Regions from separate parts of the Bacillus cereus group sp. BfR-BA-01383 genome, predicted to be linked through region 1. Evidence: riboswitches for the same ligand, from Rfam matches in the RefSeq annotation. Region 1 holds a riboswitch; each other region holds the start of a gene.

Region 1 (4,542 bases):
AAATTTATCACGAAATAAGTAAAAGTTTAGCGAATAATCGTTTGAAATAATAAAACGTTTTCTATATGATAAAGGTAAAGGTTAGTAAAAAAGTAGGTGAATTTATGACAGTAACATTTTATTCATATCCAAAGTGTGGCACATGTCAAAAAGCAAAGAAATGGTTTGAGGCAAACGATGTAGCATATGAGATGATTCATATTGTTGAAAATCCACCGTCAAAAGAAGATATACGTAATTTACATGAAAAAAGTGAATTACCATTAAAAAAATTCTTTAATACAAGTGGAATGCGTTACCGCGAACTTGGTTTGAAAGATAAGTTAAAAGATGCAAGTGAAGACGAAATGTACGAACTTTTAGCATCTGATGGCATGTTGATTAAACGTCCAATCGTAACAGATGGAACGAGTGTAACACTTGGTTTTAACGAAGAGCAGTTTGAAAGTGTGTGGAAAAAGTACCAATAAGGTATTTTTACATAATTAATACATTCACTGGAGGTACAGTCATGAGCATTCCAAATAATTTACGTTACTCTGAAGAACACGAATGGGTAAAAACAGAAGGTAATGAAGTTGTTATCGGTATTACTCACTTTGCACAAGGTGAGCTAGGCGATATCGTATTCGTTGAACTTCCTGAAGTAGGTGCAACAATTGAAGCTGACGAGCCATTCGGAAGCGTAGAATCTGTTAAAACAGTTTCTGAATTATACGCACCTGTAAGTGGTAAAGTTGTAGCAGTAAACGAAGAATTAAGTGACCAACCAGAACTTGTTAACGAATCTCCATACGAGGGTGCATGGATGGTTAAAGTTGAACTTTCTGATGCAAGCCAAGTTGAGAAGTTATTAACTGCAGAAAAATATGCAGAAATGACGAACCAAGACTAATTATAGTCGAATAAAAAGGACAGCCTTTGTGCTGTCCTTTTTATTTTGTGTTACATAATGAATTTGAAAGCACATATATATTAATTATTATATAGGAGAAGGTTTTTGAAAAAAGTTTTTTCACTGAGGATGCGATTCTTCCTATGAAGAAAAAAGCATCTTCTGTACGAAAGAACCTTAGCCAACAGGGCTGAACAGTCGCCTCCGCTTTTCTTTTGCAAAAATAAACAGGAAACAACATGAAAATAACGAATATACTATATACTAAGTTAAAGGTTGTATAGTATATGGTGATCGGGTGATGACATATGATTTATGTAGAAAAAGTCATTATTGTAGAAGGTAAATCAGACAGAAGAAAGATTGAATCTATTATTCGTGAACCGGTGGAAATTGTTTGTACAAATGGTACAATTGGTTTATCGAAAATGGATGAGCTCATTGATCAGTTTTTTGATAAGGAAGTGTATGTACTAGTGGATGCTGATGATGCTGGAGAAAAGTTAAGGAAACAATTTCGCAAAGAATTTCCACAAGCAGAGCATATTTATATTGATCGCTCGTACCGAGAAGTGGCAACTGCGCCGTCTTCACACTTAGCAAATGTATTATGGGGAGCTGACATTGACGTTTATACAGAATATTTACGGTAAGGAATGATAGAAGTGATTGACTGGACAGGAGCCGAAGCTACAGCCCTAATAGAAAATGAAGAAAAAACAGTGTTATATGTGTATACTCCAATGTGTGGAACATGCCAATTGGCAAAAAAGATGTTAACGGTCGTTGAGATGACAATTGAAGATTTGAAAATTGGAATGTTAGATTTAAATTATGCCCCGCATTTAGCAAAAGAGTATGGGATCGAAAGTGTACCGTGCTTACTTGTTTTTGAAAATGGGACACTAATGAAGAAGATATATGCATTTCATTCGGTTGAATATTTATATACGGAATTAAAGTAGGCGGCAAAGTTTTTGCCGCCTCGACATATTTCTTGGGAAATATGTCGAGAACCAGGATGGTTACAGTATTTGTCGAGCGAAAGTAACAGGATTGCTCTTTAGTAAGAGGGAATGGTATGTAATAGAAAGTGATATGAAGGATGTGATTTAGGGTGAAATTATATTCTTTGCTGCAATCATTTGTAAATTACGCTAATGGTCAATATCATTTAGAACCGCTTTTAAGACAAGGAGAAAAAACTGTTAATTTTCGCTTTGGAGATGAGAGTTATTCATTACAAATTTCAAGAGACTATATAGAACTGTTGAAAGAGGAAAGAGGAACGGAACAAATTGTTTGTGTGGATGAAGAGGATGTAGAGCAATTGGTGAACGGAAATGTACGATTGCAAATGCTAATAAACGATGGACGTGTACAATATTTAGGAACATATCGAACGATGCTATTGGTTGAATCGATGTTCCATATATGTAAACCGATGTCAGTAGGTGCTTAAAATTCTGAAGGTTCATTTTTTGCGAAAATTTCTGTTGACATGGTGTGTGGATGTTGATACAATTCAATTCATAAAATATAGACAATTTCATAAATTACAAATCAGACGAAAATTAAATCTGATTTCTCTTATCAAGAGAGGTGGAGGGACTGTGCCCTGTGAAGCCCGGCAACCGTCAACTTATGTTGAAATGGTGCCAATTCCTGCAAAGCAAATGCTTTGAGAGATGAGAGAGAGGGATAATGTTGTTATATACGCATATAAACCTTTCTGCTTCTCTAAAGCGGAAAGGTTTTTTTGTTGTTTGAATGTGGAGGACATTCAAATAATAAAAGGAGTTATAACGATGGACTACACGCATCAAAAATAAAAAATTGCGGAGTCGATCTAAGGTTTTATGAAATCTAGCTCCAGCGGCTAGAACAGTCGGTCGTTTCATCCCCTCCTATGAGGCAAAAAACGCCTCTACGTCAGGGATTCCAACGTCCTCTTGTTCTAAACGAGCCGCTTGCGCTTTTTATTTAAAAAAGGGGTGAACATCATGATCTTATTAGAAAATGTAAGGAAAATATATAAGGCAAAAAGCGGTGATGTCACTGCTGTAGATAACGCCAATTTAAAAATAGAAAAAGGCGAGATATTTGGTGTTATCGGATATAGTGGCGCCGGAAAAAGTTCTTTAATCAGGTTGTTTAATCAGTTAGAGAAACCAACTTCTGGCCAAATTACAATTGCAAATCGTGTCATTTCAGCAATTACAGGAAGTGAGCTTCGGAAGGCAAGGCAAGAAATCGGAATGATTTTTCAGCACTTCAACTTACTTTGGTCACGAACTGTGCGGGAAAATATCGCATTCCCACTTGAGATTGCAGGCGTTGATAAGGAGAAGAGAAGAAAACGTGTTGATGAGTTAATTCATCTTGTTGGGTTAGAGGGAAGAGGGGACGCATACCCATCTCAGTTAAGTGGTGGACAAAAGCAACGCGTCGGGATTGCAAGAGCATTAGCTAATAATCCACAAGTACTTTTATGTGATGAAGCAACGTCAGCTCTTGACCCAGAAACGACGGATCAAATTTTAGATTTACTTCTAGATATTAATAAGCGTCTCGGTTTAACAATTGTACTAATTACACATGAGATGCATGTAATTCGAAAGATTTGTAATCGCGTTGCCGTAATGGAGAGAGGAAAGATTGTAGAAACGGGTCCAGTACTTGACGTATTCCGTAATCCGCAGCAGGACATTACGAAACGATTTGTACAGCAGTTAACGGATTCTGAAGATACAAATGAAACGATTGAAAGTTTAATTGAAAAATACCCAGATGGAAAAGTGATTCGCTTGCAGTTTATCGGTGAAGCTGTAGAAAGACCGGTACTTCAAAGATTAATGCAGCGCAGTGATATAGAAGTGAGCATTTTGCAAGGAAATATCGCACAAACGAATAACGGTTCTTACGGTAGTTTAGTCGTTCATTTAAATGGTGAGGAAACTGCGATCCAGCAAGCGATAGAAGGAATTCATCAAGATCAAGTAGAGCTGGAGGTGATTGCACATGGATAAGTTACTCACAAATGTTGATTGGAATCAAATGTTAGAAGCAACTGGTGAAACGTTATATATGACGGCAATCGCAGCTCTTGCCACATTTGTTTTAGGACTTATTTTAGGATTGTTACTTTTCATGACAGCGAAAGATAATTTATGGGAAAACAAATCGATTAATACGGTGATTGGAGCGTTCGTAAACATATTCCGTTCTATACCGTTTATCATTTTAATTATTTTATTAATCCCATTCACAAAAATCCTTCTTGGAACAATTCTTGGAGCGAGTGCGGCATTGCCAGCTTTAATTATCGGAGCGGCACCATTTTATGCAAGAATGGTTGAAATCGCACTTCGTGAAATTGATAAAGGTGTAATTGAAGCCTCAAAAGCAATGGGGGCAAAAACAAGCACAATTATTTTGAAAGTGTTAATTCCAGAATCATTACCAGCCTTAGTATCTGGTATTACGGTAACGACAATTGCTTTAGTAGGCTATACGGCAATGGCGGGAGTTGTTGGTGCTGGTGGCCTTGGGACACTTGCTTACTTAGAAGGGTTCCAACGAGGAAATAACGATGTAACAATCGTTGCAACAATTTGTGTATTACTCGTTGTATTTTTAATTCAATG
Region 2 (4,542 bases), on a different contig from region 1:
AATCATATCCTGTTGTCCATAGTTCTGGTAAAACAATAACATCTGGTCTTTCCTTCATCGCTTCACTAATTTTAGTTTTAGCGTTCTCAATATTTTTTTCTACATCTCCAAAGACAATATCCATTTGAATACATGCGACTTTCATTTTGTCAGCCCCATTCTTATTTTTTTCTTTACAAAATACTGGAAAGATTATATCATTTGTCACTAGAATTGTAACAACTTTCAAAAGAGGTGGAAAGTATGAAATTATTTCAACCTTCTGAGATAGTAACATCATTGCCAACACAATTTTTTGCTTCACTTGTTGCAAAAGTTAACAAAGTCGTTGCAGCTGGTCACGATGTTATTAATCTAGGTCAAGGTAATCCAGATCAACCAACACCACAGCATATCGTAAAAGCTTTACAAGATGCTGCCGAAAAGACCATTCATCATAAATATCCGCCATTTCGCGGACATGAAAGTTTAAAAGAAGCTGTGGCAACATTCTATCTACGTGAATATGATGTAGTAGTAAATCCAAAAACTGAAGTTGCTATTTTGTTTGGTGGAAAGGCTGGATTAGTAGAATTACCAATTTGTTTTACAAACCCTGGTGATACTATTCTCGTTCCAGATCCAGGCTATCCAGATTATTTATCCGGAGTTGCTTTAGCAAAGGCACACTTTGAAACAATGCCGCTTATTGCAGAAAATAATTTTTTACCGGATTATACAAAAATTGATGACTCTATTGCGGAGAGCGCAAAGTTAATGTTTTTAAACTATCCAAACAATCCTACTGGCGCTACTGCATCAAAAGATTTTTTTGATGCAACCATTCATTTTGCTAATAAACATAATATATTAGTTGTTCATGATTTTGCTTACGGTGCTATCGGGTTTGATGGTCAAAGACCCGTTAGTTTCTTGCAAGCAGATGGCGCTAAAGATACAGGAATTGAAATTTACACATTATCAAAAACTTTCAATATGGCTGGGTGGCGTATTGCTTTTGCAGTCGGGAATGAAAGTGTCATCGAAACAATTAACCTATTGCAAGATCATATGTATGTTAGTATTTTTGGTGCAGTTCAAGACGCAGCCCGCGAAGCACTATTAAGTTCACAGTCTTGTGTAACAGATCTTGTAAATAGTTACGAATCTAGGAGAAATGCTCTTATTTCAGCTTGTCACTCAATTGGTTGGAATGTTGATATTCCAACAGGATCATTCTTCGCATGGCTTCCTGTACCAGAAGGATATACATCTGAGCAATTTTCTGATATTTTACTAGAAAAAGCACACGTTGCAGTTGCTCCTGGTATTGGATTTGGTGAGCATGGCGAAGGGTATGTCCGTGTTGGTCTCTTGCATACAGAAGATAGATTACGAGAAGCAATTCATCGAATTGATAAATTAAATTTTTTCAAAAAATCGTTGACAACATAAAAAATATCTGACAAAATTCAGTTATCTTAAAAATTTAAACATTTCTAAATACTTCTTATCAAGAGCAGGTGGAGGGACGAGCCCGACGAAACCCGGCAACCGATCTACAATCGTAGACACGGTGCTAATTCTCGCAGCATTACGCTGACAGATAAGGAGCTGGTTGTAAAAAAACCTCTCCTTAGCTGAGAGGTTTTTTTATTTAACTAGGAGGTTATAACAATGAGCGGAATTATAGCGACGTATTTAATCCATGACGATTCACATAACTTAGAAAAAAAAGCTGAGCAAATTGCACTCGGTTTAACAATTGGCTCTTGGACTCATTTGCCACACTTATTGCAAGAACAATTAAAACAACATAAAGGCAATGTCATTCATATTGAGGAATTAGATGAACAAGAACATATCAATTCGTATCTACGTAAAAAAGTAAAACGCGGGATTATTAAAATAGAATACCCATTATTAAACTTCAGTCCAGATTTACCAGCGATTTTAACAACTACATTCGGAAAGCTATCACTTGATGGCGAAGTGAAATTAATTGATTTAACTTTTTCAGATGAGTTAAAAAAGCATTTTCCTGGCCCGAAATTTGGTGTAGATGGCATTCGAAACCTTTTACAAGTGTATGACCGTCCTCTTTTAATGAGTATTTTTAAAGGCATGATTGGACGAAATATTGGATATTTAAAAACGCAATTACGCGATCAAGCAAGTGGTAGTGTGGATATCGTAAAAGATGATGAAATTTTATTTGAGAATTCATTAACACCACTAACAAAGCGAATTGTATCTGGAAAAGAAGTTTTACAATCTGTATATGAAACACACGGCCATAAAACGTTATATGCCGTAAATTTAACAGGACGAACTTTTGATTTAAAAGAAAATGCGAAACGTGCAGTACAAGCTGGTGCTGATATTCTATTATTTAACGTATTTGCTTACGGACTAGATGTACTACAATCACTTGCAGAAGATGACGAAATCCCAGTTCCTATCATGGCACACCCTGCTGTAAGTGGTGCTTATTCAGCATCCAAGTTATATGGGATCTCGTCTCCACTATTACTTGGAAAGCTGCTTCGTTATGCTGGTGCTGATTTTTCTTTATTCCCCTCTCCATATGGCAGCGTTGCGTTAGAAAAAGAAGAGGCTCTTACCATCTCAAAATATTTAACTGAAGACGATGCATTTTTCAAGAAAAGTTTTTCCGTTCCATCTGCTGGTATTCACCCTGGTTTCGTTCCCTTTATTCTACGAGATTTCGGTAAAAATGTTGTTATTAATGCTGGCGGTGGGATTCATGGGCATCCGAATGGAGCGCAGGGCGGTGGCAAAGCATTCCGTGCTGCAATTGAAGCTACTTTGCAAGGAAAACCACTCCATGAAGTAGATGAAATAAATTTGCATAGCGCACTACAAATATGGGGAAATCCCTCACATGGGGTGAAATTATGAGTATTCAAGTGTTTTGTGATTTCGATGGTACGATTACAAATAACGATAACATTATGTCCATTATGGAAAAATTCGCACCACCAGAAGCAGAAGAAGTAAAGAATAGAATTTTATCACAAGAGCTATCTATTCAAGAAGGTGTTTCTCAATTATTCCAATTGCTACCTACTAATCTACACGATGATATGATTCAATTTTTAAAAGAAACTGCTGAAATTCGTAGTGGCTTTCGTGAATTTATACAATTTGTAAATGAAAATAATATTTCTTTTTACGTAATATCAGGCGGAATGGATTTCTTCGTCTATCCACTCTTACAAGGAATTATTCCAAAAGAGCAAATTTACTGTAATAAAACAGACTTTTCAAACGAATGCATTACAGTTAATTGGCCTCACCCTTGTGATCATCACTGTCAAAATCATTGCGGATTATGTAAATCATCTTTAATCCGTAAATTAAGTGATACAAATGACTTCCATATTGTAATTGGAGATTCAATTACTGATTTACAAGCTGCGAAACAAGCGGATAAAGTATTTGCCCGCGACTTTCTTATTACCAAATGTGAAGAAAATCGTATTGCTTATACACCGTTTGAAACATTTCAGGATGTTCAAGCTGAATTAAAACATTTGTTGGAGGTGAAATTATGAAACAACTTTTTCGTCAATGGTATGACTTAAGCGAGATCAAAAAAGAGTTAACAACACGAAATTGGTTTCCAGCAACAAGTGGTAATATTTCTATAAAGGTTAGTCACGAGCCACTTACTTTTCTTATTACAGCAAGCGGTAAAGATAAAACAAAAACCACTCCAGATGATTTTCTATTAGTAGATCATTTAGGAGTTCCCGTATTAGAGACTGAATTACGCCCTTCAGCAGAAACAATATTGCATACACATATTTATAACAATACGAATGCCGGGTGCGTACTTCACATTCATACAACTGATAACAATGTCATCACAAATTTGTATAGTGATGCAGTCACCCTTCAAAATCAAGAAATTATTAAAGCTCTTGATATTTGGGAAGAAGGTGCAACGATTCACATTCCTATTATCGAAAACCATGCCCATATCCCAACTCTTGGAGAAAACTTCCGAAAGCATATACAAGGAGATTCGGGAGCAATATTAATCCGTAACCATGGTATTACCGTATGGGGCCGAGATAGCTTTGATGCAAAGAAAAGATTAGAAGCTTATGAGTTTTTATTCCAATTTCATATAAAACTATTATCAATTCAAGGAGGCGTTTCTAATGGCGCAAATTCGTATTCATGAAGTAAATACTCGCATTGAAAATGAGGTGGAAGTATCAAAATTTCTACAAGAAGAAGGCGTTTTATATGAGAAATGGAATATTTCTAAACTTCCTACTCATTTAAATGAAAATTATTCGTTAACAGATGAAAACAAAGCTGAAATATTAGCGGTTTTTTCAAAAGAAATCGCTGATGTTTCAGCACGCCGAGGTTATAAAGCACATGATGTCATTTCACTTTCAAGTAGCACACCTAACCTTGACGAATTATTAATTAATTTCCAAAAAGAACACCATCATACAGATGATGAAGTTCGCTTTATTGTCAGTGGTCATGGCATCTTTGCTATTGAAGGAAAAGATGGGAAGT
Region 3 (4,542 bases), on a different contig from region 1:
CTAAAATAGCGCCAAATGCATTTTGTAAAAATCCAAGTTTTTGAGCGAGTTCGGCATCTGTTACGACCGCTAATCCGGCAGTAACATCACTATGACCAGCAATGAATTTTGTGGCACTATGAAGAACGACATCGGCGCCGAGATCAAGTGGCTTCTGGAATAGCGGTGTCAAAAATGTGTTATCAACAAAAGTAAGAGCACCAATAGATTTTGCGAGTTTAGAAACCTCTCGAATATCTGTTACTTTTAAAAGTGGATTAGATGGTGTTTCTACATAAAAGAGCTTCGTATTCGGTTTAATGTTTTGCTTTATTGCTTCTAAATTAGTCATATCAACAAATGTATGTGAAACACCGTAGCGAGAGAGAACTTCAGTTATCATTCGATAAGTTCCTCCATATACGTCTTCTGAAATGAGTACGTGATCACCTTGTGAAAGTAGGAGAAATGCAGTAGAAATCGCTGCAATACCTGATGCAAATGCGAATCCCTTTGTTCCGCCCTCTAATAAAGCGATAATATCCTCAAGAGCTTCACGAGTTGGATTACCAGATCGGCTGTAGTCGTATTTTCCGAACGTATCTACATCAAATTGGTGAAATGTAGATGTGTTATAAATGGGAACGTTAACAGCCCCTGTTTGCGAGTCATGTTTATATTGGTTGTGTAGTAAAAGTGTATCTATAGAATAACTCATATTTGTACACCTTCTTTTACAAGTTTAATGGCTTGTTTTAAGTCTTGAATTAAATCGTTACTATTTTCAATGCCAACGGAAAATCGAAGAAGGCGATTGCATACACCGTTTGCCGTTCTGATTTCTTCAGGAATATCAGCATGTGTTTGTGTTGCCGGATAAGTCATTAAACTCTCTACACCACCAAGACTTTCAGCAAATGTAATTAGGGATAAAGATTGTAAGAATGGATTAATCCATGTTTCATCTTTAAGACGAAATGAAATCATACCGCCTCTTCCTGGATAAAATACATCTGTCACACCGTCTTCATCATTTAAATAAGCAACAACTGCTTTCGCATTTTCTTCATGTTGTCTCATGCGAAGAGCTAAAGTTTTCATACCACGAATTAATAGCCATGAGTCAAATGGACTTAAGACAGCCCCTGAAGCATTATGATAATGAGCGATTTCTTCACAAAGTGCTTTCCCTTTTGCAACGACAAGTCCGCTTAGTACATCGTTATGTCCACCTAAATATTTTGTTGCACTATGAAGAACGATATCGGCACCTTCTGTTAATGGTTGCTGTATATAAGGTGTATAGAACGTATTATCTACAATAAGAAGTAGTCCGTGTCTTTTGGCTACAGTTGCGACATTGGCAATATCAGTAATTTGCATTAATGGATTAGTCGGAGTTTCTATGAAAATGGCTTTCGTTTGAGGTGTGATAGCGTGCTCAATTTGTTTAATAGATTGTGTATTTACGTATCTACATCGAATATTCCACTTTTTTTCATGTTCGGAAAATAAGCGATACGTTCCTCCGTATAAATCTTCAGATACAATAAGTTCGTCTCCAGATCGGAATAAAGAAAGGACGAGGAGAACAGCTGCCATTCCTGAGCTACAGGCATAACCTTGTTCACCATGCTCTAATTCTGCGATTGCCTGCTCTAAAATACCGCGAGTTGGATTACCAGTTCGTGAATAGTCAAAGCCAGTAGATTTACCAAGTCCTTCGTGACGATAAGCTGTTGAGAAATAAACAGGTGGATTAACAGTTCCTGTTGTAGTTTCGCTACGGTTCCCTATTTGTGCTAGTTTTGTTTCGATAGTTGACATGTGAAAATTCCTCCTTTTTAAATTGAACAATGAAGTGAATATAAAGTGAAACTTTAATCAGTGGGGGGCAGCACCTACTGACTATTAGCCCTCACCAATCGAGATAAAATAAAAAAAGCCTTCTAAGAAGAAGGCTTTCGGTTTGAATAGAGTCTTCTTCTCATCTGTCAAATCTTTCACAATTTGCTGGAATTAGCACCTTATTAACGAATGAATGTTAATGGTTGCTGAGGCGTCATAGGGCCAGTCCCTCTACCTCTCTAGATAAGAATGTTCGTATGAAATTTTATTATGTTTTTAACTTTACAACAAAAGATAATTGAATTGCAACTTTATTTTAAATAATTTTTATTTTTCAACAACTATCATTGACTTTTATTTTTGTGCATGCTAAATTTATTAAAAAATTAACAAACATTGTTAAAAGGGGAACGCATTTCCTTTTAACTACATAAATAAAATATATAGACAAACTCTTATTGAGAGCGGTGGAGGGAAAGGCCCTGTGAAACCCGGCAACCTTTAAACGAAATGTTTGAAACGGTGCTAATACCTGCAAAACGAATGTTTTGCATAATAAGAGGCGGAACAATTATGTCCCCCTCTTCAAGGTGAAGAGGGGGTTTTTATATTGATAGAAATGAGGGAGATTCGTGAAATTACTAGATTTATTATCAAAAGGAATTGTAATAGGTGACGGTGCGGTTGGAACATTATTACATTCGCATGGTTTGCAAAGTAGTTTCGAAGAATTGAATATATCTGATCCGGATTTAATTATATCGATTCATAAACAATATGTAGCTGCTGGAGCAGATGTGATTCAAACGAATACGTATGGAGCAAATGAAGCGAAATTACGTATGTATGGTTTAGAAAATCAAGTTATCGAAATTAATAGAGCGGCGGTAAAACTGGCGAAAGCATCTGTGACAGAAAAAAATGCAATCTTAGGAACAATTGGTGGCATGAAACATATCGGAGCTGTTACAACGACTGATATAGAACGAGAATTTATGCTACTTGAGCAGGCAGGTGCTTTACTAGACGAACAAGTTGATGGATTACTATTAGAGACTTTTTATGATGAATTTGAATTACTTCATGCTGTTAAGGTGTTACGAAAACAAACAAACATTCCGATTGTAGCCCAATTAGCGCTACATGAGGCAGGTACGACTCAAAATGGAAATGATGTAAATGAAATATTAAAACAGCTTTTAGATTGCGGTGCAAATGTTGTTGGATTGAACTGTCAACTAGGGCCTCTTCATATGACGGAAGCATTTAAAATGATATCGATTCCTCAAAATGGCTACTTGTCAGCATATCCGAATGCAGGTCTCCCAAATTATGTGGAGGGACGTTACGTATATGAGGGAAGTCCAGCATATTTCGAAGCGATGACACCAAAATTTATTGAGCAAGGTATTCGGTTATTGGGTGGTTGTTGTGGCACTACACCGGAACATATTGCAAGTATGAAGCGTGCTATTGCGAATATTACACCTGTAATAGAAAAGGAGACGATTCAAAGACCAAAAGTAGTTCATACACACGAGAAACGTTCAAAAGCACATGTCACTCTTGCAGAGAAGGCAAAGAAACAAACGACGGTTGTAGTGGAATTAGATCCACCGAAAACGCTAGACACACAGCGGTTTTTTGAGGGAGCAAGAGCGTTGAAAAGAGCTGGGGCAGACGCTATTACTCTAGCAGATAATTCATTAGCATCTCCTCGCGTGTCGAATATGGCTATGGGTGCGTTATTAACGAAGCACGATATTCCAGTATTGACGCATTTAACGTGTAGAGATCATAACGTCATTGGACTGCAGTCTCATTTGCTGGGATTATCAGCATTAGGTATGGAAGAAGTGTTAGCTTTAACTGGTGATCCAGCGCGTGTTGGTGATTTTCCAGGTGCAACTTCTGTATATGATTTGTCATCTATCGAGCTCATTAAAATGATTAAAGCGATGAACGACAGTCGTTCTATTTTAGGGAAATCAATTGGTCCGGCAACAAGATTCTCAGTTGGAGGTGCGTTTAATCCGCATGTAAGACATTTAAAAGCAGCAGTAAAACGAATGGAACGAAAAATAGATGCCGGAGCAGAATACTTTTTAACACAGCCGATTTATGATGTTGCTTTAATTAAAGAAGTATATGAAGCGACAAAGCATTTGGAACAACCTATTTTTATTGGGATTATGCCATTAGTAAGTAAGCGAAATGCAGATTTCCTTCATTTTGAGGTACCAGGAATTACTCTTCCTGAAGAAATAAGAGAGAGAATGGATGGACATGAAACCAAAGAAGTAGCTATTGAGGAAGGGATTCGTATTTCAGAAGAATTAATTGATACGGCACTAAAATACTTTAATGGTATATACCTAATCACACCATTTTTAAAATATGAAATTACAGAGCATCTCGTTAAATATGTAAGAGAAAAGCAAGAAGTGAAAGAAGGTATTAATTGATGAAGTGTATAGAAGAGAGATTGCAAAATAACATTTTAATATTAGACGGTGCAATGGGGACAATGATCCAACAAGAAGACTTAACTGCGGAAGATTTTGGGGGAGAAGAGTACGAGGGCTGTAATGAATATTTAGTAGAAACAAGGCCAGATGTAATTTTAAAGATTCATAAAGCTTATATTGAGGCCGGAGCTGACATTATTGAAACAAATACATTTGGTGCGACGAATATTGTATTAAGTGATTATGA

The links. Region 1 has a riboswitch for S-adenosylmethionine ahead of MR065_RS18150 (methionine ABC transporter ATP-binding protein). Riboswitches for the same ligand answer to the same signal wherever they lie in the genome.
Positions count from the first base shown of each region.
Region 2: linked by a shared signal. The riboswitch ahead of mtnW (2,3-diketo-5-methylthiopentyl-1-phosphate enolase) and the one ahead of MR065_RS18150 (methionine ABC transporter ATP-binding protein) in region 1 are both predicted to bind S-adenosylmethionine.
Region 3: linked by a shared signal. The riboswitch ahead of metI (cystathionine gamma-synthase/O-acetylhomoserine thiolyase) and the one ahead of MR065_RS18150 (methionine ABC transporter ATP-binding protein) in region 1 are both predicted to bind S-adenosylmethionine.

Region 1 covers NZ_JAKUFP010000021.1:22,869-27,410, forward strand. The annotation lists gene MR065_RS18125 (arsenate reductase family protein) at 105-470, shown strand; gene gcvH (glycine cleavage system protein GcvH) at 512-895, shown strand; gene MR065_RS18135 (toprim domain-containing protein) at 1,204-1,548, shown strand; gene MR065_RS18140 (thioredoxin family protein) at 1,552-1,860, shown strand; gene MR065_RS18145 (hypothetical protein) at 2,013-2,357, shown strand; SAM riboswitch class I at 2,483-2,590, shown strand; gene MR065_RS18150 (methionine ABC transporter ATP-binding protein) at 2,899-3,924, shown strand; gene MR065_RS18155 (methionine ABC transporter permease) at 3,917-4,542, shown strand, end outside.
Region 2 covers NZ_JAKUFP010000001.1:102,471-107,012, forward strand. The annotation lists gene MR065_RS00570 (carbon-nitrogen family hydrolase) at 1-229, opposite strand, end outside; gene MR065_RS00575 (pyridoxal phosphate-dependent aminotransferase) at 244-1,434, shown strand; SAM riboswitch class I at 1,487-1,592, shown strand; gene mtnW (2,3-diketo-5-methylthiopentyl-1-phosphate enolase) at 1,657-2,901, shown strand; gene MR065_RS00585 (2-hydroxy-3-keto-5-methylthiopentenyl-1-phosphate phosphatase) at 2,898-3,557, shown strand; gene MR065_RS00590 (methylthioribulose 1-phosphate dehydratase) at 3,554-4,192, shown strand; gene MR065_RS00595 (1,2-dihydroxy-3-keto-5-methylthiopentene dioxygenase) at 4,170-4,542, shown strand, end outside.
Region 3 covers NZ_JAKUFP010000001.1:278,503-283,044, reverse strand. The annotation lists gene metC (cystathionine beta-lyase) at 1-697, opposite strand, end outside; gene metI (cystathionine gamma-synthase/O-acetylhomoserine thiolyase) at 694-1,806, opposite strand; SAM riboswitch class I at 1,964-2,077, opposite strand; SAM riboswitch class I at 2,280-2,389, shown strand; gene MR065_RS01630 (bifunctional homocysteine S-methyltransferase/methylenetetrahydrofolate reductase) at 2,460-4,292, shown strand; gene metH (methionine synthase) at 4,292-4,542, shown strand, end outside.